One region of the Bacillus sp. H1a genome, then DNA from elsewhere that is predicted to be linked to it. Evidence: a T-box and tRNA genes for the amino acid it is inferred to sense, from the RefSeq annotation. Region 1 holds a T-box; the other holds one or more tRNA genes.
What was found. The T-box of region 1 lies ahead of ileS (isoleucine--tRNA ligase). A T-box ahead of a tRNA ligase gene usually reads a tRNA of that ligase, here a tRNA-Ile.

Region 1 (11,932 bases):
CTACTTATATGTTTTGGATTTACATAATTCTAATTTTTATATCAGGAGGAAGTGGAATTGGTTTTATCATTCATGAAAAATATATAGAAGCAACAATAGCTTTTGTTATTTGCTTATTATGTATGATACTACTATATTTTTATCTAAAAAGAAGCAAAAAAAAGAGAAATTTAGATTGTGACGTAATAGATTGTACCGATTGCTCAGATTGTGATTGTACTAACTAAACTTCTATTTATTTCGATATTTTTATAAAAAGGATTATATATCGTTTCAGGTATGTAATCTTTTTTGTTTTTCTCAAAATTAGTTTGTCAAATAGGTGGAGAGTAAAGAACATGTACAATTTAACGCTTTAATTAGAACTAAACATCTCTAAAATTTTTAGAAACATAGGAATACATATATTAAATGGAGAACTATAGTTTTGTAAATAATAGGGGGTGCTAGACTTGGAAGAGTATGATTGGAATAGTAAGTTAGCGTATTTAAGAAATACGAGAGATTTATATTATAACGATGATTATTTAAGCTTTCTAGTTAATTCAGTTTGGAAGATTTCTGAGCCAGTACATATTGTTGATTATGGTTGTGGATATGGTTATATAGGCTTGGCCTTGTTGCCTTTACTTCCAGTTGGATCAAAGTATACAGGGATTGATAGAGGGGAAACGTTAATAGCTAAAGCGAGAGAGTTATTTCGTGCACTCCCATATGAAACAGAATTTATTGAGGGGGATGCTACAGAAAATGAATTGAAAAATAAATACGATATAGCGGTCTGTCATGCTTTCTTATTACATATGAATTCACCTAAAACGATGTTACAAAAAATGATTAATTCAATTAAGGATGTTGGGAAAATAATATGTTTTGAACCACATTGGATTTCTAATATGTCTTCATATGTACTCGGTGGAGTAAACCAATCGGAAATCATCCAGCTTGGTGTTTTACAGAGGTTATTCGAACGAGACGTGCAAACAAGTGGTAAAGATGGCAATATTGGTATAAAAATACCGATTTATTTAAGTGAATTAGGTGTTAAAAATATTGAATGTAGAGTAAGTGATAAAGTGAATTTTTTAGATTCTAATATAAATCAAAATGATAAACAAGGTTTATATAATTCTCTAAAAGAAGAGGGGATTGCTAGTAATCCAGGTAAAAAACAACCATTTATAGACCGTTTAATGAGTCGGGGCTTAACATATGATGAAGCGCTAGCTCAATTTGAAGCAGAACTACGATTTTTTGAAACGTGTCATATACACTCTTCTATAGTTTACGCTCCAAGTATGAGGATTACATATGGTGAAATAAGGAGAAGAATCTAATTTTAGAAAAGTAGGGATATAATGAGAATTGCTACTTTGAATATTTGAAAATTCAACATTAACTTAATCACGCGTAGTTCAAAGTGATCATTACGGTGTTTTTGTAGATTTAAAATCTGATAAGTGAAACAAAAGAGAGATTGTCCTACAGGACAATCTCTCTTTAACGCATAAAATAGAAGTATCTATTATTGTCAAAATTTGTAGGTGAATCGATATTCTTTGTCGAATCACTGATATAATTTCATTTACTGAAATAATGTTCTACAAAAAAGGAGACAAGATCCTCTTTTTAAGGTTATACGATATTTCATCAAATTAAACAAAATGCCGAGAGAAATCATCGTTTTTAAGATATTTAGTTACAAACTTGAATAATATTAAATAATATCGTTCATTATATGAGGTTTTAGTTGAATGCATACTATATGATGTGTAAAATCTAAGCAAGTAGGTTAGAATACTGCTTGCAAATGGCAGTATAAATAATTATTTGAGGTGAATGCATGCTAGATTTTAAGCAATTAGAAATTTGTTTGAAGGAAAAGAGATTTATAGATGGATTACAGGAGATAAATAATGAAATTGCACATATAAAAGAAACGAATAAATTATCATACGTGAAGAACTGGCTTTCTAACGTTCCATCACCTAAAGAGTTTGATATATTAATTCGCCTTGCTGATGAAGGGTTAATGCATCAATATAGCTCCTTTTTAATTCGTTACACTTATAAAAAGTTCCCAAATATGAGAACGCTCTCTTTGTATTGTGATGAGTTAATTGATGAGCGTAAAATCCTTGATGCAGAACAATTGTTAAAAAATTCTTTGGAAGAGGTAAATGAAGAAGAAACTGATGCTGATGTTTTAGCGAAAGCATATTTTACGTTAGTTAGATGTTTGTTAGATATGAAGCGAAATGAAGAGGCATATGCCTATATGCAAAAGGCAGAAAAGTATAGCACACATGCAGTTTTTGATAAATGGGGTTACTTATATATACAGACCGGTGAGTGGGAGAAAGCAGAGGAACAACTTTTAGCTGGACAACAGCATAAAGATTGTGAAGAGTTAGCTACATATTTACTAGCACAATTATATGCATATAAAGGAGAACAGCAGCGAGCATTACAACTCATTAACGATGCGATTGCAAAGTTTCCACAAATACCATACTTCCATTTTGAAAAGGTGAAATATTTATTAGATTTAGAGCGCTTTGAAGAAATGTTAGCGGTAATAGATAATATGAATCAAATGCTTTCGTATCACGCTTACACAACTTATTTCATACATTTACGTGCAGAAGCATTGTATAAAAGGAATGAGATTAAAGAGTTACAAGCACTATTGAAAGTAGAATTGAGTTTGAAAAATTCTTTATATCATCATATAGAAAAAAATCCGGATGGAAAAAAGGTCCGGTTACCGTTAGTTCCAATTGTACAAAAGGATAACTATTGTGTTCCGACGAGTTTGGAAATGATGTTAGGATTATGGGGAGAAAACCGCACGCAAGACGAAATTGCAAAGCATATTTTTGATGTAACAGGTTCCAAGTTTTCAGATACAGTTACGTATTTAGAAGAATTAGGTTACGAGTATCGTTATTTTAAAGGGAATGAAGAGAATTATAAGAAGTTACTTGATCAAGGTATTCCCGTTTTATTAAGTATAGATATTGATCACGCTTCCCATGTACAAGTACTTTCTGGTTATGACAATGTGTTACAAGCTTTTTATATTCAAGATCCGAATTTCTTAGAACCGATTCTTGTAGAATATGATAAGTTGCAAGAAAAATATCGTTATACAGATTGTTTAGCTATTACGTTTACGCCAAAAGATAGAATAGGACAGCTTTCCTTTTTAAGTGTGGAAGAACATAAGTATTTTAAATCAATTTTTTCTCTTACAGATCATTTAGATGAGCAAGATAAAGAGGGAATTGAAAAGTTGATACTATTTTTAAAAGAAACAAGTGAAAATCCAAACACTTGGTTATATACAATTAAACATTTAGATGCTGAAGTAGATAAAGAGTTTATTCAGTTTTGTATAGAAAAGTTAATGGAGAAGTTTCCGAGCTCTGACTTTGTGAAATTGCATAGTGCACAGTGTTTTATTCGCCTGCAAGATATGAAGAAAGCAGGACAAATGCTTCAAAGTGTGGAGAAGAAAAACAATCAAGCGTTATATCATTTTATAAATGGACGTTATTCTTTTGAACAAGATAATTATGCAGAAGCGATTGCTAGTTTTCGTTCATCATTACAATTGGATGCAGACCAACCAGTTGCGTGGAGTTTCTTAGCTTTATCATACATGTATATGGATCAATCTGAAAAGGGGCTAGAGTATTCTCTAACAGCTATAGAACGTAGTCCAGAAAGGTTTACGCTTGTAAATCACGGTTTAATATTAATAGATTTAGAACGATATGAAGAGGCATATGGATTCTTTAATGATTTATTAAAAGAATATAAATATGAAGCGCACATATGGTATGAACGTGCAAGATGTGCTCAGCATTTAGGAAAAGTGTATTTGGCGGTAAAAGGACTTAAAGTGGCGATCCAATTAGATAAAACGGCAGCGTATGTATATACGAAGCTTTCGGAAATCTATGAATCAGATTTGGATGATGGGAATAGTGCGAAGGAAATTTTATTACAAGGAATTCAAAATTGTGAGGATCAGGCGTCTTTATATGTTCGTTTAGGAGATGTTCATTTTCAAAATGATGAACTTGAAGAAGCAGAAACTATTTATAAGCGTTCTTTAGAAGAAAATAATGAAGATGTATATTCTCATTTCGGTTTAATTCAAGTTTATATGGCAAAAGAACAATATGAGGATGCCAAAAACTATCTTGTTAATATCAATAAGCAATTTGAAGACAATCAAGATTTCCTTATGAATGCTGGCATGGTGCTATGGGATGCTGAAATTGCATTAGGCGGGGATGAAAAAGAATTAAAACTTGCACTTTCTAAATTAGAGAACGGTATACGAAGAGTATACGCTAATATATCCAGCGTGTTAGATGAGTATGTAAGTCGAATAAAAGACACAGCTTTTGTGCAACGAGGCATAGCGTTTTTAAGAACGTTAGAAAAAGAAAAAACGGAAGTAATTGAATTCGGTTGTTACGCTGGTGTTTTATATGAATCTATTGGACAGTATGATCAGGCGATAAAACGATATAATGATGCACTTAAGAAAAAACAGGATTCATTGCCGTATTTCCGTATTGGTGAAACATTCATGGCGCTAGGGCAATTTCAAGAAGCGAAGCATGCATATGAAACATGTTTAGAAATGGATGAGAATTTCATAGGTGTACATTTACAGCTTGCTGAAATATATGAAAAAGAAGAGAATCGTTTCAAAGAACAAAGTCATATGGTACAGGCGATGAAAGAAGAGCCGTTGCATATTAATATGGAATATTTGGCGCAGCTTTCCGTAGAAATGAATCTTCAAGAAGAATTGCTAATTGAATTAGAAAAATTAGCGGAAGAAGTTTCTGAAATATGGCGTTTAGATGCGATTGCATACGTGTTTGGTGCGATGAATGATATAGATAAAGAAAAAGAATATATCGAATACGCAATGAAGATAGATGAAGAGCATGTGGAAGTACTATATCATTATGCGAAAGTACTTGTTAAAAAACAGAATGCAGAAGCAATCGAAGTTGCGTTGAAAGTAATGCATAAAGATTTGGAAAGTGAACGTATATTTGGTGTGTACGTAAAAGCAATGGAGCAACATAAAAAATTATCCCAAATAAGAGACGCACTTCATACGTTAAAGGTGAGAAAAGCAGAAAGAAGTACAGCATTTGTTTATGCAGCTACTGCGGTTGCCGAAAGATTAGTAGAAAGGCAGCAAAATGAGCAACCGAAAAAATCTATATTTACAAGAGCATTTTATCGCATGAAAAATCGTGCGAAGGAAATTTCAATGATTACAGTTATTATTGATTTATTTGAGATTTCCTTAAAGTTAAACCCAAAAAATAGTATGGCAGCGCAGCGTTTCGCGATATTTTACGAGAATGCAGCGATGAATAAAGAAGCGATAGAGGTATTACAAACGTCGTTAGAAAATAAGTGGGATTATGATGTAGCGAAGCAACTTGTAAGTCTTTTCATTGAGTGTGAGGAAGAAGATATGTTACGAGATGCTTTCGAATTAACGAAACAAATGGTTCGAGAGCTACCGGATGATTATGATACGCTTCTTTTACAAGCGAATGTATTATGTAAGAATGGAGAAGAAAGAAAAGCAGAAAAAATTTGCTTACAATTAATTGAGAAAACGCCATTCGTAAGTAGAGGATTCCTTGCTTTAGGAGAAATGTACCAAAGTCAAGAGAGGTTTGAGGATGCGATTCATTTATTAGAAGGTGCTACTATACATCATCCAAATGAAACGGCAATTCTTCTTACTTTAGCATCTTCATATCATAGAGCTGGACAAACGATAAAGGCAGAAAAGATAACAAGTGAAATATTAGATATTGATGCTACTGACTTGTTAGCAAGATATGATCATGCTTGTTACTTAGCTGTATTAAGCAGAAATGAAGAGGCAAGAGAAGAACTTGGAATTGTACTTCGTGAAGATGAAACCGGATTTTTTGCTGAACTTGCAGAGGAAGATGAAGATTTATCGGGATTGCGAGAATTTGAAAAATAAATGTAAACGAATAGTGAAAAAGGATATAAATAAAAATATATTTTGAATTAGTTGACAATTAATTGTTAGATGGCATAAAATAACTTTTAATAAAGTATACAAATCTGAAGACGAGAAAGAGTAAAATAGTGAGCTGTTCCCCAGAGAGCCGGTGTATTGCTGAAAGCCGGTGTTCAGACATTATTTGAAAATCATCTCCGAGGAGCCGCGGCTGAATAAAGTAAGCTCGGACGGATGTCTACCGTTACAAAGAACGCGTATGTTAGTACGTTGCTAAGTGCTATTAGTGAAAAGCTAATAGAATTAGGGTGGTAACGCGGGTAAACCCGTCCCTATTTCATAGGGACGGGTTTTTTGTGTGCTTTTAAAAAATTCAAAGGAGTGGTTGTAGATGAAGAAAGTAGATGTAAAAGAGTCAGCTGTAGGGAGAGAAACACGTATTCGTAAGCAGTGGAATGAACAAAGTATTTTCGAGCAATCAATTCAGAATCGAGAAGGCGCACAATCTTTTGTGTTTTATGAAGGGCCACCAACAGCGAACGGATTACCACACGTCGGCCATGCACTTGGGCGGGCGATTAAAGATTTAGTAGCGAGATATAAAACGATGGCTGGATATAAAGTATTAAGAAAAGCCGGATGGGATACACATGGATTACCGGTAGAATTAGGCGTTGAAAAACAACTGGGCATTTCAGGTAAACATGAAATCGAAGAATACGGAATTGAACCGTTTATTCAAAAGTGTAAAGAGAGTGTATTCACATATGAGAAGCAGTGGCGTGAATTTACGGAGAGCATTGGATATTGGGTAGATATGGATGATCCGTACGTTACTTTAGAGAATCCATATATCGAAAGTGTATGGCATATTTTAGGAACAATTCATGAAAAAGGCTTGTTATATAAAGGGCATAGAGTTTCACCATACTGTCCAAGCTGTCAAACATCGCTTAGTTCACATGAAGTTGCACAAGGATACAAAACGGTTAAAGATTTAAGCGCAACGGTTAAGTTTAAAGTGAAAGATAGTGAAAATGAATATTTCCTTGGATGGACGACAACACCGTGGACGCTCCCAGCGAATGTTGCACTTGCCGTACATCCGAATATGGAATACGTAAAAGCAAAACAAGAAGAATCAGTGTATATTGTTGCTAAAGACCGTGTGCAAGAAGTGCTAAAAGAAGATTATGAAGTAATGTCTGTTCATAAAGGAGAAGAATTATTAAATATTTCATATACAGCACCGTTTCCGATGAAAGAAGTTACAAATGGATACCGTGTTATTGCGGCAGACTTTGTTACTGCAGATAGTGGTACGGGACTCGTTCATATCGCTCCAGCATATGGGGAGGACGATTATAGAGTCGTTCAAAATGAAGGGTTATCATTTTTACATGTTGTAGATGAGAAGGGTGAGTATACAGAAGCAGTACCATTTCTAAAAGGTAAGTTTGTAAAAGAATGTGACGTTGATATTGTCCGTTATTTAGCTAAAGAAGGTTTGTTATATCATAAAGAAAAATATGAACATAGCTACCCACATTGTTGGCGCTGTGATTCGCCGTTACTTTATTATGCAGGAGAAAGTTGGTTAATTCGAACAACTGAGATTAAAGAGACGTTTTTACAAAATAATGATACTGTCACGTGGTATCCAGATCATATGAAGCATGGACGCTTTGGGAAGTTTTTAGAAAATATGGTGGACTGGAATATTAGCCGAAATAGATATTGGGGAACACCGTTAAACGTATGGGAATGTGAAAGCTGCGATCATCAATTCGCACCGAAAAGTATTGCTGAATTAAGAAAGCATAGTACAAAAGAAACACCTGAAGATTTAGAATTGCATAAGCCATATGTGGATGAAGTACAAGTATGCTGTGAGAAATGTGGAAGTACAATGAATCGAACACCAGAAGTAATTGATGTTTGGTTTGATAGTGGTTCAATGCCTTTTGCGCAATATCATTACCCGTTTGAAAATAAAGAGTTGTTTGAAGAACAGTTTCCAGCAGATGTAATTGCAGAGGGAATTGATCAAACACGCGGCTGGTTTTATAGTTTATTAGCAGTATCAGCGCTATATACAGGGAAAGTACCATATAAACGAGTATTATCATTAGGGCATGTATTAGATGAAGAAGGACAGAAAATGTCTAAAAGTAAAGGTAACGCACTTGATCCTGTGGATTTAGTAGAGAAGTTTGGTGCCGACGCACTAAGGTGGGCTTTACTCGTTGACAGTGCTCCGTGGAATGCGAAACGATTTTCTGAAAGAACAGTACAAGAAGCGAAATCTAAATTTGTAGATACGTTAGTCAATGTGTATAGCTTCTATGTTTTATATGCAAATTTAGATGGATATAATCCGAAAGAAAAGTATGAAGTTAAACGTACGAAATTAGATGAATGGGTGTTATCAAGATTGCATAGCACAACGAGAAAGGTAAGAACTGCACTAGATGATTATCAATTTACGAATGCAGCTCGTGAAATTGCTGCGCTCGTAGATGAAGTGAGTAACTGGTATGTAAGACGTTCACGCAATCGTTTTTGGGAGTCAGGAATGAATCCTGAAAAAGCAGCTGCTTATGCAACTCTACATGAAGTACTTGTTACAATTAGTAAACTAATCGCACCATTTACACCGTTTGTAGCTGAGGATATTCATCTAAATTTAGAAGGAAGCAGTGTTCATTTAGCAGATTATCCGGTTGTAAACGAATCACTTATTCAGTCAAAGTTAGAAGCAGAAATGGACGCTGTTTTACAAGTTGTTGAACTTGGGAGAAGTAATCGCAATCAACATTCATTGAAAGTAAAACAGCCGTTAGCAGAGCTTGTATTACTTGAGCATAAGGAAAATGATATCGATTGGGAATCTTATCGTGATATCGTAATGGATGAGCTAAATGTTAAAGCGTTCCATGTTGAACTGGATGAAACGAAATACACATCATATCAATTAAAGTTGAATTTTAAAACAGCGGGACCGAAGTTCGGTAAGGATGTGAATGCAGTAAACGGGTGGCTAAAACAATTATCGCAAGAAGAAGTACAGAACTTTGTTTCAACTGAAAGAGCAGCATATCAAGCAGCATCAGGGGAAGAAGTAGTTGTAACGTCTGAAGATGTATTAGTAGAAAAAGTAGCGAAATCAGGATTCTCAAATACGACTAATGGACAGTATACAGTTATGTTAGACACGAATGTAACGGAGGAATTGCTACAAGAAGGAGTGGCTCGTGAATTCATTCGAGCAGTGCAAGAATATCGTAAACAATTGAATTTACCGGTTAACTTACGAGTTGATGTTGTTCTTGATACAGAAGATGAATTGGAACATACATTAACGAACTATAAAGGGCTATTAGAAGAAAATTTACTCGTAAAACAATTTACGTTTCGTGCATTAACGAAAGAAGATGATGAACTTTCATTAGGTGAGACAAAAGTTCGAATCAAACTGAGCCCAGCTAATTAAATAAAAAGGAAGTTGGAATGAACGATTCCAACTTCCTTTTTGTATGAAGAGAAATTATCCGGCTAATTTTCTCATAATCCATTCGATAGGGCCTCTAGAAAATTTCTTTCTCCATAAAGTGCTAAATAATACACTGAAAATGAAAAATCCAGTAGCAAATAATAAAACGAAAAGTAGTGTTTGATGTTCCATCTTATTTAATAGAATCAATGTCCCAATACCGATAAATACATGGCTTACATAATGAGTTAATGTGAGTTGTCCTGTTTGTACAATGGCCGTAATAAACCAATTCTTTTCATATTTTTCAGCAAGATGGAGGCAAATTATTAATATAGCAATAGCAGATCCTGTAGCTGATGCGACGTATAATATATTGGGTAAAATGGGTCCTGTGTTAAACAAAAATGTAGATGATTCTTCACCAATGTATGGGATAAATAGCTGTGTTAATATTTTTGATAATAGCTCTATAATTACGGTTGTTGTTATACCGAGTAAGAACAACCAATGTCTAATTTTTATATTATGAAGATCTAACCTGCCAATTATCATACCGATTAAGAAGAATGAAAACCATGGGAAAATAGGGTGATAGCCATTAAAGAATAAGTTGCGAAGGAATCCTTTTACTGTCCAAAAGTCTATATAGTTTATAAATGAAGTAGAGCCTCCCCATCCTTCGAAGGCATTGAAAGTAAGTTGGAGATATTGTGCAGTGAGTAGAATAATGATAGAAAGCCATATTAATATAGTTCTTCGTACAGTAATTAGTAATGCAGCAATGAAAAGATAAACGCCATAGTAGTGTAATATATCCCCCGTCCATTCCATTACGTACAATAATAGTCCTAAAATAAATAAGAATAGTGATCGTTTCCATATCATTTTTCGGCTATTACTAATTTTTATTTTCTCGTGGCTAGCAACAGATGACTTAGTCATTAAAGTTATGCCAATCCCAGCAAGTATAACAAACAAGGCAGAAGCTCTACCTTCAAAAAGTGACATAAAGGTTTTTAACAGAGGAGGACCATTTCCTTCCGCCCCTGTTATTACCATGAAATTAACTAGTAACATTCCAAACATCGCCCAAGCTCTAGCAAAATCTAAGCCGATAATTCGTTTTTTACTTTTCATAAGAATCACTTCTTTCAAATATGCTGTTAACAGCTTCAATCCATATTTGTTTATAATCCATATTTATATCAAACATCATATAACTTCCGATATTATCAAGTACTAACGCTAACATATGAGCTTTTGAAACTAGATTTTTATTTTGAATGAGTTGAAGTTCATTTGCTTTTATGAGGAGTGATTCAAATCCGTTTAAATATTCTGTTTGCACAGTTAGTAATCGATCTTTGTACATATCGTTTCTAGAAGAAAGTAAAACATATTCTTGCAACACACGATTAAAATAAGGATCGTTACGTTGTTCATCAATCATTTTGAATCCAATTTCAATACATTTCTCAATAAAATTTTCATACGTAAACTCTTCTGTATGGAAAAAAGAAGAGAATTGCATTGCTTTGCATAATTCATTAAAAATACCTTCGATTAATGCGTCTTTAGATTTAAAGTAGTAATAAATAGATGGTTTGGCGATACCAACTTCTTCAGCAATCATCGTGTAAGTTGTTTTAGCGATACCATTCTCAGCGAATAAGCGGTAACTCGCCTCAATTATCGAAGAGAGTGTTTCTTCACTTTTGCTCATAATAAATCCTCCTAATAAAAAAGGTTACATAAATCGTATCATTCATTAATAATATTTTCAACCTACCGTTAGGTAAAAAACAGCCTGTTTTTTAATACATTAATTTAAAAAGTATATGGTTAAGGGAATTAATAAAGAAATATATTTCTACATTATTTTTCTCGTTTTACACATAAATATTGAGAAAATTTCACTCACCTTAAATGTAAAGGTAATATATTTGCTCATATAGAATTACTCGTAGATTCACTTTATTTCGTTACTTGTGGACAGTAATAGCCTTATAGGAATGGGATAAAGGTTTCAATTTATTAGGGGGAGTGGTTTTATGTTAAACAAAAAAATGGTGGCAATGGCAATGACTGTGCCATTAGTAATGGGGACAATTTCTACTGTTTCAGCACTTGAAAAACAACAGGAAGTAAAGTTAGAAGCTTATTCACCACAGAAAAAGGCAATTGAATATTTAAAAGGGAATGCTGATCAGTATGGATTAAAGCCAGACCTTTCAGACTTACAATATATTTCTACAACAGAAACGTCAGTAGCTTCATACGTTAGGTTTCAACAAGTAGTCAATGGTGCTCCTGTATTTTCAAAACAAATAACAGTTACTCTTAATGGAGAGGGAAAAGGAGTGCTGGCAGTTTCTGATTATCAGTCTGTT
Region 2 (11,932 bases), on a different contig from region 1:
TGTTTAGCGACAGCTTCTTGGCGAACTTGAGTTGCTAAACAAATTTCCTTATGGAATTCTGCTGTTGGGAATTTTTTTTGAATGTCCTCCATTAAATGTTGAACATCCCATTGACTCATTGTTGTTTGGTTCGTAACTAAAATTTTATCCGTTGGGATTTCTAATGTTCTTAAATCATCAGCTCTTTCGATAAGATGAACGATATCAGGTGCAATACCAACTGCGCCTTCTGGTTCTGGATGGTTTTTTTTGCCGATATAAATGACATGATATCCTTCAGCTTTCTTTGCTTCAATAAGGTCATGTGTTTTTGTAACGTCTGGACAAGTTGCGTCGATTGTCGTTAAACCTTTTTCTTTTGCACGTTGTTTAACTTCTGGAGAAACACCGTGTGCAGTAAAAATAACAGTACCAGAATCGATTTTATCTAAAATTTCTAATCGACTTGGACCGTCTAATGTAATGATGCCATCCTCTTCGAAAGCATCTGTTACATGCTTATTGTGAACAATCATACCTAAAATATAAATGGGTCTCGGTAATGATTTATCTAATGCGGCGTTACGTGCAATAACCATCGCGTCAACAACGCCGTAGCAATAACCACGAGGGGAAATTTTAACAATCTTCATGTGAGTAATCCTCTCCTTCTAAACAAGGGATACTTTTGTGCATAGTCCATTACATTATAAAGGAGGAGTGGATAGAAAACAAAGGATTGTTACACATATAGTTTTGGTTTTGTTGCTATTTGTTGGATAGGCTCTTCAGGTAATTCTTTTTCTATTATTGGCTCAATCACAATTTTTTTTCTTTTTCTCTTTTTTGGTGGAGGAGGTGGAGTGACTACTTCAACTTCTCCTGGCTGGTCTTCAGCTTGTTTTTCCTCCGTGCCTTTTCCAGAGGTGAGGATTTTAACAATGCTTGGTAGACTACGCATAATTGGACCGTATTGCTCGACGACAGGTCCTACCGATTGAACAACTTGGGATACTTTTTCGATATTATTTATCATATTAGTTGGATTCGAAATTAGATTCGAAAAAAAGCTTCCGATGCCGCTGCTAGATGTCGCAGCAGCTGTAGTTGTCGCCGCACCGCGCGTTTCATTTGATTCATACATTTGAGGTGGTATCATTTGTTGAGGATGTTGCTGCATATATGGTTGATATTGCTGTGAGTATTGTTGCTGGTATTGCTGTTGATATTGCGGCGGCGGTTGCTGGTGCATCATCGGCGGCCCTTCCATTTGCCGATAGGGAGGGACCATTTGCATGAAAGGCTCCGTAGGATCGTGTTTTTTAAAGAGTTTAGAAAGAAAACCTTTCTTTTTTTGTGCCATCGGTGGTAGTTGGGGAATTGGGTATGGTGTATAAGAGTGATGTCCTTGATTAGGATGCATTTGCCCTATAGGGGGTTTCGGATACATATGAGAAATCCTCCTTTCTTCAATTAGGTATATACACATACAATATGCAGTGGAAGGAAAGAAGGTTAGTTTTTATGATGAAAACCTAAACTAAAGAAAAGATGGATTTTACTTGTAGATTTCGATATAATGTAGACTTGACTGATTTGTGCGCGCAGTAGAAATTTCAGAAAGAAGGTGTAACTTATGACACTACAAACTTTTACACAGTATGATTTTAAACCATTTTTAATAGATGCAGTTCGTGAACTACGCTTTTCAGAGCCGACAGGAATTCAACAGAAAATTTTCCCGGTTGTGAAAAAAGGTGTGAGTGTAATTGGACAATCCCAAACAGGTTCTGGGAAAACACATGCATACTTACTTCCTACATTAAACAGAATTGATGCAAGTCGTGAAGAAGTACAACTTGTTATTACAGCGCCTACTCGTGAGTTAGCACAACAAATTTACGAAGAAATCGTGAAATTAACAAAGTTCTGTGCAGAAGAGCAAATGATTACAGCACGTTGTTTAATTGGTGGAACTGATAAACAACGATCAATTGAAAAGTTGAAAAAACAACCTCATATTGTAGTTGGAACACCAGGACGTATTAAAGACCTAGTAGAAGAAAAGGCGCTATTTGTTTATAAAGCGGATACTATTATTGTCGATGAAGCGGATTTAATGCTTGATATGGGATTCATTCAAGATGTAGATAAAATTGCAGCACGTATGCCTAAAAACTTGCAAATGCTAGTTTTCTCTGCAACGATTCCTCAAAAATTAAAACCGTTTTTGAAGAAATATATGGAGAATCCAGAACATATTCATATTAATCCGAAGCAAGTTGCAGCAGGAAATATTGAGCATTACCTTGTGCCTTCAAGACACCGTAATAAAATTGAATTAGTGAAAAATATGCTACTTCAATTTAAACCGTATTTAGCAATTGTTTTCACTAATACGAAGAAAATGGCAGACCAAGTTGCTGATGGATTAACAGAGCGTGGCTTAAAGGTTGGACGAATTCACGGTGATTTATCACCACGTGATCGTAAAAAAATGATGAAACAAGTTCGTGATCTTGAATTCCAATATATTGTTGCGACTGATTTAGCAGCACGTGGTATCGATATTGAAGGGATTAGTCATGTTATTAACTATGAACTTCCATCAGATTTAGATTTCTTCGTTCACCGTGTTGGAAGAACTGCACGTGCGGGTCATTCAGGTATTGCAGTGACGATTTATGATCCAGCAAATGAAGAAGCGTTAGATAGTTTAGAAAAACAACGTCATATCGAGTTTAAGCATGTAGATTTACGCGGAGATGAGTGGGCGGATTTAGGTGAACGTCGTCGTCGTAAGAGTCGTAAAAAACCAAGTGATGGACTGGATGTTATGGCAACGAAAGTTGTTAAAAAGCCGAAAAAAGTAAAACCAAACTATAAACGAAAACTTGCAACAGAACGTGAAAAAGTGAAGAAAAAATATAGCAATAAAAAAAGATAAGGGATTTCCCTTATTTTTTTTTATCTCGCTACTTGTGAGAAAACCGATTGATGCGGGCTAATAATTAGTGAGGGATTAGAAACAACGTTGACTAAAGTTTCACTTTATCCGTTTAATTTCAGTGTAGAGTGCGGACTGTTTAAATAGTCATTTTAATTTGTGTAGTGCCTTTTTTATGAACAAACAATTCACTACATATTTCTACAAATTATGCTATCATTATATCTATTGTATATTGAAGAGGTGATTGTATGTTAAAGATTGGATCTCATGTTTCAATGAGTGGTAAGAAGATGTTATTAGCAGCAAGTGAAGAGGCTGTTTCATACGGTGCAACAACGTTTATGATTTATACAGGTGCACCACAAAATACGCGAAGAAAACCAATTGAAGAATTGAATATAGAAGCAGGAAGAAAACATATGGAACTGAACGGTATTGAGGAAATTATCGTCCACGCTCCGTATATTATTAATGTTGGGAATACGACGAAACCTGAGACGTTTCAATTAGGTGTTGACTTCCTTCGTATGGAAATTGAAAGAACGGCAGCATTAGGTGTGGCGAGACAAATTGTTCTTCACCCAGGAGCTCACGTTGGTGCAGGAGCAGATGCTGGTATTCAGCAAATTATTAAAGGGCTTAATGAAGTAATAACGCCAGAACAAACGGTTAATATTGCGCTAGAAACGATGGCAGGAAAAGGAACAGAATGCGGTCGTAGCTTTGAAGAAATTGCGAAAATTATTGATGGCGTAAAATATAATGAAAAGTTATCTGTATGTTTTGATACGTGTCATACGCACGATGCAGGTTATGATATTGTCAATGATTTTGACGGTGTGTTAAACGATTTTGATAAGATTGTTGGGATAGATCGTTTACAAGTACTTCATATTAACGATAGCAAAAATGTCCGCGGAGCTGGAAAAGACCGTCATGAGAATATTGGTTTTGGTCATATTGGCTATAAGGCATTGCATCACATTGTGCATCACCCGCAACTAAAACACGTACCAAAAATTCTTGAAACACCGTATGTAGGTGAAGATAAAAAAGATAAGAAGCCACCATATAAATTAGAAATCGAAATGCTGAAAAATGGTACTTTTGATGAAGGACTTCTTGAAAAAATTAAAGCGCAATAAGGAGGGGATTTTCCCCTCCTTATTTTAATAGTTGCTGAAATAAAGTATTTACTTGTTGGGCAGTGGCAGGAGAGGTTACTTTTGCGATTTGTTTTAAGAGCTCTAGTCGCTCGGTATTATCGTAAATGTTAATATTTTTCCCTTTCATAAGTAAAACGATTTTATCAGCTTGTGCAGTTGTAATTGAAACTTCGTATTCTTTACTATATTTCAATAATTCTTTTGTAGAAATATGATTTAATTTTTTGTTCACAATTTGTTTAATGAGATTCATCGTGTTGTCCTCCTTCACCGTTCTTCTATCGAAATATATGTACGCATAGCTTGTATATATTCGTCTAAAGATGCATTTTTTCCATGGGGAAAAGAAGCGTATGTTATAATATAAGAACAAAAGTATAGAGAAAGAGTATAAGGAGGACTTATGGAAAAAAAGCAACATCGAAAAGAAAGTGTTATTCATCTCGTATATCGTTTAGTTATGATTGTCTTTGGGGCAGCATGTGCGGCGGTAGCGATTGAACTATTTTTAATGCCAAATAAAATTATTGATGGTGGAATTATTGGTATTTCTCTTATATTAGATTATCTTACTCCTAATATTTGGTGGTTAAGTTTTTCTACTTTAGTGGTTATCCTCAACATTCCGTTTATGTACTCCGGATATAAGCAAATTGGAAAAACATTCATGTTATCCTCAGCGTTTGGGATTGTAGCTTTAGCATTTATTGAATCAACGTTGCATGCTGTTCCACCGTTTACAACAGAGCCAATTTTAGCAACAGTTTTTGGCGGTCTTATTTTAGGTCTTGGTGTAGGACTTGTTATTCGTCATGGTGGATCGTTAGACGGGACAGAGATTATGGGGATTCTATTAACGAAGAAATTACCGTTTTCTGTTGGTGAATTCGTAATGTTTGTGAACTTATTCATTTTTGCATGGGCAGCATTTGTGTTTGGTGTTGAACAAGCAATGTATTCTGTTATGACGTACTATATCGCATTCAAAACAATTGATACGGTAATCCAAGGATTGGACGAAACGAAAGCAGTTTTAATAGTATCGGATCAATATGAGGAAGTATCAAATGCAATTTTACACCGCCTTGGTCGTGGAACAACAAAACTTGTTGCTAAAGGTGGTTATACAGATAAAGAAAAAGAAGTTATTTATGCAGTTGTAACTCGTCTTGAAGTGACAAAGTTAAAATCAATTGTGCACGAAATTGATGAAAATGCATTTGTTACCATTATGAGCACGCAAGAGACAAATGGTGGTAAGTTTAAATCGGCAATTCATTAAAAAATGATTTGTAATATCTTTTAAAAGCAGAGAAAATTTCTCTGCTTTTTGTTATAATAATAAAGTTTCTGGAAATAAAGAATATATTTTGGGCAGATTGGTTTACAACTATAATAAGCTGTACTATAATTCAAATAGAGATAAATCGGAATCATTCTGAATTAAAATAGGTGAGATGCTATGAATAATATATTGGAAATAGAAGGGCTAACGTTTCGATATGAAGATCGAAACGTGTTAGAAGATATTAATTTGCAAGTTCCGAAGGGAGCTTTTTTAGGTTTAGTTGGACCGAATGGTTCAGGGAAATCGACTTTACTTAAATGTTTATTGGGTGTTTTAAAGCCGAAGCAAGGAAATATTCGATTGTTTGGCATTGATAGTAAAAAATTTAAAGAGTGGAATAAAGTTGGTTATGTATCCCAAAAGGCAAACAGCTTTAACTCGGGTTTCCCGGCAACTGTTTTTGAGGTCGTTTCAATGGGACTTGTTTCGAAAAAAGGTCTTTTTCGCTTTTTTACGAAAGACGATAAGGAGAAAGTAGAAAAAGCAATTGCTGATGTAGGTATGAGCGAGTTTCAAGGACGGAATATTGGAGAACTTTCTGGTGGACAACAACAACGTGTATTTATTGCTCGTGCACTTGTAAGTGATCCAGAATTGCTTATTTTGGACGAGCCTACTGTTGGGATCGATGTGAAAAATGTGGAAAGTTTCTATGAGATACTAGAGGACTTAAACAAAAGATTAGGAATCACGTTAATTCTTGTTACTCATGATATGGGAGCTGTTACTGAAAAAGTAACACATGTTGCATGCTTAAACCAACATTTGCATTTCCATGGGAATGTAGAGAAATTCCGAGAGCTAGAAGATGCAGAAATGTCGATTTTATATGGACATCATGTTCATCGCTTAGAACATGAACATGAGCATCACGGGAGGATATAATGATACAGGATTTTTTACAATATGATTTTTTACGTAATTCTTTATACGCGGGTATTTTAATAGGGCTTGTCGCACCGCTTATCGGCGTGTTCGTTGTGATTCGCCGCATGTCGCTTATTGCGGATGCATTAAGTCATGTGACATTATCAGGAATTGCAGCAAGTTTATTACTTGAAAAGACAATCTTTACTGGTGGGTTTTTAAACCCTCTATATATGGGAATGTTTTTTTCAATCGGTGGAGCATTGCTAATTGAAAAATTACGTACTGTATATAAACATTATCAAGAGTTAGCAATTCCAATTATACTTTCAGCTGGGATGGGGATTGGAGTTATCTTCATTTCACTTGCTAATGGATTCAATACGGATTTATTTAGTTATTTATTTGGTAGTGTAAGTGCTGTAACAAGCGCGGATTTAATTATTATTGGTATAGTAGCAATTGTTGTTATTGCAACGATTGTTTTATTATACAAAGAGTTGTTTTTACTATCATTTGATGAGGAATACGCTGTATCAACCGGTTTGAGTGCAAAGTGGATTCACTTTATCTTCATTATATTAGTTGCTCTTGTAATTGCCGTATCAATGCGTGTTGTAGGTGTTCTTCTCGTATCATCTTTAATGACGTTACCAGTTGCAGCAAGTATCCGTATTGCAAAAGGATTTAAACAAACAATTTTCTTTTCCATTTTATTTGGTGAAATTGCCGTAATTGGTGGAATGTTTGCTTCGTATCAACTTAATCTAGCACCAGGTGGTACAATTGTTATGATAGCGGTTCTTATTTTAATCGGTGCAATTTTATGGAAGAAGAAAAAAACTGCATAAAGTAGGGATAGGTATGAATCTAACAGAAGCTTTACGCCTAATGAAGGAAAAAGGATACAAACATACGGGGAAAAGGGAAGAGATGCTAAGATTATTCGCGGCGCATAATCGTTATTTAACTGCGAAAGATGTTTTAGAACATATGAAGGATGATTATCCAGGGCTTAGTTTTGATACGATTTATCGTAACTTAACGGTTTTTGCTGAAATTGGTGTTTTAGAGCAAACGGAATTAAGTGGTGAAAAACATTTTCGTTTTACATGCTCTATTATGGAACATCATCACCATTTCATTTGTTTAGATTGTGGTGGTACGAAAGAAATTACTTCCTGCCCAATGGATTTTATGAATAAAGATTTTAAAGGTTATGAGGTAACAGGGCATAAGTTTGAAATATATGGTCGTTGTCCAAAATGTGCAAAATGAAAGACTCGTCGGTTATATAACTGACGAGTTTTTCATTTAAATGTAAAAAGAAGGTTGCTCACAAAAAAATGTGGACAACCTTCTTTTTTATTGTTCTTGTGCTTCTTTTTCTTTATCTCGTTCGGCAGCCATTTCAGCAGCGATTACATCGATTTCTTTTTTCAGTTCTTCTACCATTGTTTCTTCCGGTACTTTACGAACGACTTGCCCTTTACGGAATAATAAACCTTCTCCGCGTGCACCTGCAATACCGATATCAGCTTCACGAGCTTCACCAGGACCGTTTACGGCGCAGCCAAGTACTGCAACCTTAATTGGAACTTGAAGTGTAGAGATGTATTCTTCTACTTCATTAGCGATGCTAATTAGATCAATCTCAATACGACCACAAGTTGGACAAGAAATAAGTGTTGCGGCATTAGATGCAAGGCCGAATGACTTTAATAGTTCACGAGCAACTTTTACTTCTTCCACTGGATCAGCACTTAATGAGATACGAAGTGTATTTCCGATACCTTTACTTAAAATTGCTCCAAGACCAGCGGCGCTTTTTACAGTTCCAGCAAACAATGTTCCTGATTCTGTAATACCTAAATGTAATGGATAATCAAAAGCACGAGCAGCTTTTTCGTATGCTTCAATTGCTAAGTTAACATCAGAGGCTTTCATTGATACGATAATATCGTGGAAATCTAAGTCCTCTAAAATTTTAATATGGTGTAGTGCGCTCTCAACCATACCGTCAGCAGTTGGATAGCCATATTTCTCTAAAATGTGACGTTCTAATGAACCTGCGTTTACACCGATACGGATTGGAATACCGCGCTCTTTCGCAGCGTTTACAACAGCTTCTACTTTATGACGACGTCCAATGTTACCTGGATTGATACGTACTTTATCAATGCCGCCTTCGATTGCTTTTAAAGCGAGGCGATAATCAAAATGAATATCAGCAACAAGTGGAATGTTGATTTGTTTTTTAATATCAGCAATAGCATCTGCTGCGCGTTCGTCTGGAACAGCAACACGAACGACTTGACAGCCAGCTTCTTCTAAACGTTTAATTTCAGCAACTGTAGCCTCAACATCATGTGTTTTTGTTGTCGTCATACTTTGTATAATTAATTCATTGTTACCGCCAATTGTTAAATTACCGACTTTAACTGGACGTGTTTTTGTACGATGAGTCATTTCATTCACGAATAGATCGCTCTCCTTATAAAAGAAGTTTCTTATTTTAGTCCCTTACATCAATGATAGTATGTGTGAGAAAGGGCTATAGAAACCAAAGTACTCGGTTTCACTTTTACTATTGTATCAGCGCCTTTATATAATTGACAAGGATTAAGTGATTACTTATTGATATAACGGGAATTTATAAGACTTTCCAACTTGAATTTTTGTGGCAGATGTATTTTTATTTAATTGTTTAAAATCACCAATTACCTTTTCAATAGAAGGAATTTTTTTCTTATTAATTGCTTCTGTAATAGAAAGAACCGTATCACCAGTTTTTACTTCAATTGCTTTATACGCAGCATCTGCTTCTTTTTCTGTTTCTTTCTCTTTATTTTGTTTTGTATCTGTATTTTCTTTATTTATTGTTTGGGCAGCAGTTGTTTTTTTGTATGAACTTAACATCGGTAAAGTACCGATTTTTATATCGTAATAAAATATATAACCGAGAACAAGCACGAATAAGAGTATACCTAATCTCTTCATATCCTTCACTCCTTTGCTAGGAATATATGCTTGTCCAAAAAAAAAATGCCTATTTAGGCATTTTTTTATAATTCTTGTTTTTCTTTCGGTTTTGGAACTTCTTTAATCGTTAAGTATAGAACGATTAAAACAACTGCAATGTAAATAAACGTTGCACCAGGTACGTTTATTTTGAATAAATCCATAATCATAAAGAAGATTGTTGGAATTGTGTAGCTGTAAGCAGTTAATGTCCAAACTTGTTTATAAGATAATTTACGCTGACCACTCATGGCAGAACCGATGAAGGCAAGTAACGTAACTCCTACAAAGGTAATAAATAATTGGAACAAATACAGTAAAAACCCAATAACGAATAATAAGATTGGATAAATACTGTCAAATAACGAAATGAAATCTTGTAAATCTTTCTTCTCAAGAGATGCACCTAATAAGTCATTATAGGAGTATGTTTGTGTTTGGCCATTTCCCATGGAGACTACTTTATCTTTTAAAACAAATAAACCTGTTTTATTTTGATATTTTTCTAGGTCTGTTGAATTTGGATCAAATACGAAAAGTGCATTTCCATCTTCTTTTTCGATAGGCTGATCGATATCAGCTTTGAGCTCACCATTTTCAATTTTAAAATCAGGTAAATCTTTTTCGATTACTTGATTTACCATGTTAACGCCATCTTGAATAACGCTACCGTACAAGAAAGTTCTTGGAATAGTAGTGATTAGGCAAAGGAGCATAATATACAAAATGGTTTTACCGATTTTTTGAAATCGGAAAAGCGCCATATCTTTAGGCGAATATACGCTTTTTGCTAGTTGGGTAAATATGGACATAGATTCACTTCCTTTATGTATGTATAAAATCATTGTAACGTACGAATCTAGAGAAGCTCAAGATATATTATATTTACATATAGTAGAGAGGACTAAATTTCTTCTTATTAATTTTCTACTTTTGAAGAGGAAAAATACAATTGACACTTTTCTTTTGTATATGGTAAATTTATCTTACATTTCTCAAACAAAATATCCGATAGGAATTTAGTTGTTTTTCAATGTCACATACATAATTGTGGACCCTTAGCTCAGCTGGTTAGAGCAGACGGCTCATAACCGTCCGGTCGTAGGTTCGAGTCCTACAGGGTCCATATCCATTTCACATGTTTATTATGTCAGCAGGAAGCTTCCTTGTAGAAGGGAGCTTTTTTTACGGAATATATGAGCATTTTAATTGAAAAGAAGTGGGAATTTTGCTACTTTAATGATAGCAAGACAAAGCGATTTAGTTGTTTGCACCCTATGGCAATTAGGGTAGAATGAAGTTGTATGTCACATATGTAGTGACAATACATAAACCGGGAGGAATATAACAATGGCAAAACACGAATTACCAAATTTACCTTATGCGTATGATGCTTTAGAACCTCACTTTGATAAAGAAACAATGAACATCCATCATACAAAACATCACAACACGTATATTACAAACTTAAACGCTGCTTTAGAAGGTCATGCAGAATTAGCTGACAAAAGCGTTGAAGAATTAGTTGCAAACTTAAACGAAGTACCAGAAGCAATCCGTACAGCAGTACGTAACAATGGTGGCGGACATGCTAACCATACATTCTTCTGGACAATCCTATCTCCAAACGGTGGCGGACAACCAGTAGGCGAACTTGCAACTGCGATTGAAGCGAAATTCGGTAGCTTCGATGCATTCAAAGAAGAATTCGCAAAAGCTGGCGCAACTCGCTTCGGTTCTGGTTGGGCATGGTTAGTAGTAAACAATGGTGAGCTAGAAGTAACAAGCACTCCAAACCAAGATTCTCCTCTAACTGAAGGCAAAACTCCAGTTATCGGCTTAGATGTTTGGGAGCATGCATACTACTTAAATTACCAAAACCGTCGTCCTGACTACATCGGTGCATTCTGGAACGTTGTAGATTGGAACGCTGCTGAAAAACTTTACCAAGAAGCAAAATAATTAAAGTTAATACAGATAGAAAAAAGCTAGGAGTTTTCTCCTAGCTTTTTCTATGCTCTCTTTTTACATAATTGGGCTTGTCTTTGGAAGACTAGAACATGAAGTAAAGGAGAGTTGTGTATGAAGTGGAAACATGTAATTGGTGATGTTGAAGTGAATCGAGATTTAGTATTATTGCTCGTTATAGGAGGTTTATACACGCTCGCAATTTCTTTATCGAATACGTTTGTAAACATTTATTTATGGAAGCAAACACAAAATTATGTGAATCTGGGCTTGTATAATTTGGCCAGCGTTGTATTGCAACCTCTAACATTTCTTGTGGGCGGGAAATTAGCGAAGCGTATTGATCGCTCGATTTTATTGCGAATAGGCGTAGGCACGTTAGCTGTTTTTTTTATCGTTGTTTTAGTAGCGGGAAAAAGTGCATCTCACTATATTTTACTAATGGGAGCCCTTTTAGGAGTTGGTTACGGTTTTTATTGGCTCGCTTTTAACTTGTTGACATTTGAGATTACAGAACCAGAAACAAGAGATTTTTTTAACGGTTTTCTCGGACTTCTTACCTCTTTCTCTGGAATGATTGGGCCGATAGCAGCAGGATATACAATTTCACGTATGGAAAAATGGAGTGGTTAT

Region 2: it encodes a tRNA-Ile, which carries the amino acid that the T-box ahead of ileS (isoleucine--tRNA ligase) is inferred to sense. The anticodon was not compared.

Annotation. Positions count from the first base shown of each region.
Region 1 covers NZ_AYMH01000034.1:19,059-30,990, forward strand. Annotated here, with positions in the region: gene U860_RS0116030 (hypothetical protein) at 9-227, shown strand; gene U860_RS0116035 (class I SAM-dependent methyltransferase) at 453-1,337, shown strand; gene U860_RS0116040 (bacteriocin-processing peptidase family protein) at 1,844-6,046, shown strand; T-box leader at 6,145-6,383, shown strand; gene ileS (isoleucine--tRNA ligase) at 6,438-9,539, shown strand; gene U860_RS0116050 (heparan-alpha-glucosaminide N-acetyltransferase domain-containing protein) at 9,594-10,679, opposite strand; gene U860_RS0116055 (TetR/AcrR family transcriptional regulator) at 10,669-11,265, opposite strand; gene U860_RS0116060 (M36 family metallopeptidase) at 11,594-11,932, shown strand, end outside.
Region 2 covers NZ_AYMH01000005.1:106,447-118,378, forward strand. Annotated here, with positions in the region: gene U860_RS0103515 (4-hydroxy-3-methylbut-2-enyl diphosphate reductase) at 1-632, opposite strand, end outside; gene vrrA (VrrA/YqfQ family protein) at 722-1,429, opposite strand; gene U860_RS0103525 (DEAD/DEAH box helicase) at 1,616-2,926, shown strand; gene U860_RS0103530 (deoxyribonuclease IV) at 3,178-4,074, shown strand; gene U860_RS0103535 (DUF2624 domain-containing protein) at 4,094-4,348, opposite strand; gene U860_RS0103540 (YitT family protein) at 4,499-5,377, shown strand; gene U860_RS0103545 (metal ABC transporter ATP-binding protein) at 5,558-6,328, shown strand; gene U860_RS0103550 (metal ABC transporter permease) at 6,328-7,161, shown strand; gene U860_RS0103555 (Fur family transcriptional regulator) at 7,175-7,588, shown strand; gene ispG (flavodoxin-dependent (E)-4-hydroxy-3-methylbut-2-enyl-diphosphate synthase) at 7,676-8,779, opposite strand; gene U860_RS0103565 (hypothetical protein) at 8,945-9,310, opposite strand; gene yqgB (protein YqgB) at 9,376-10,143, opposite strand; tRNA gene U860_RS0103575 (tRNA-Ile) at 10,384-10,457, shown strand; gene sodA (superoxide dismutase [Mn]) at 10,682-11,293, shown strand; gene U860_RS0103585 (MFS transporter) at 11,414-11,932, shown strand, end outside.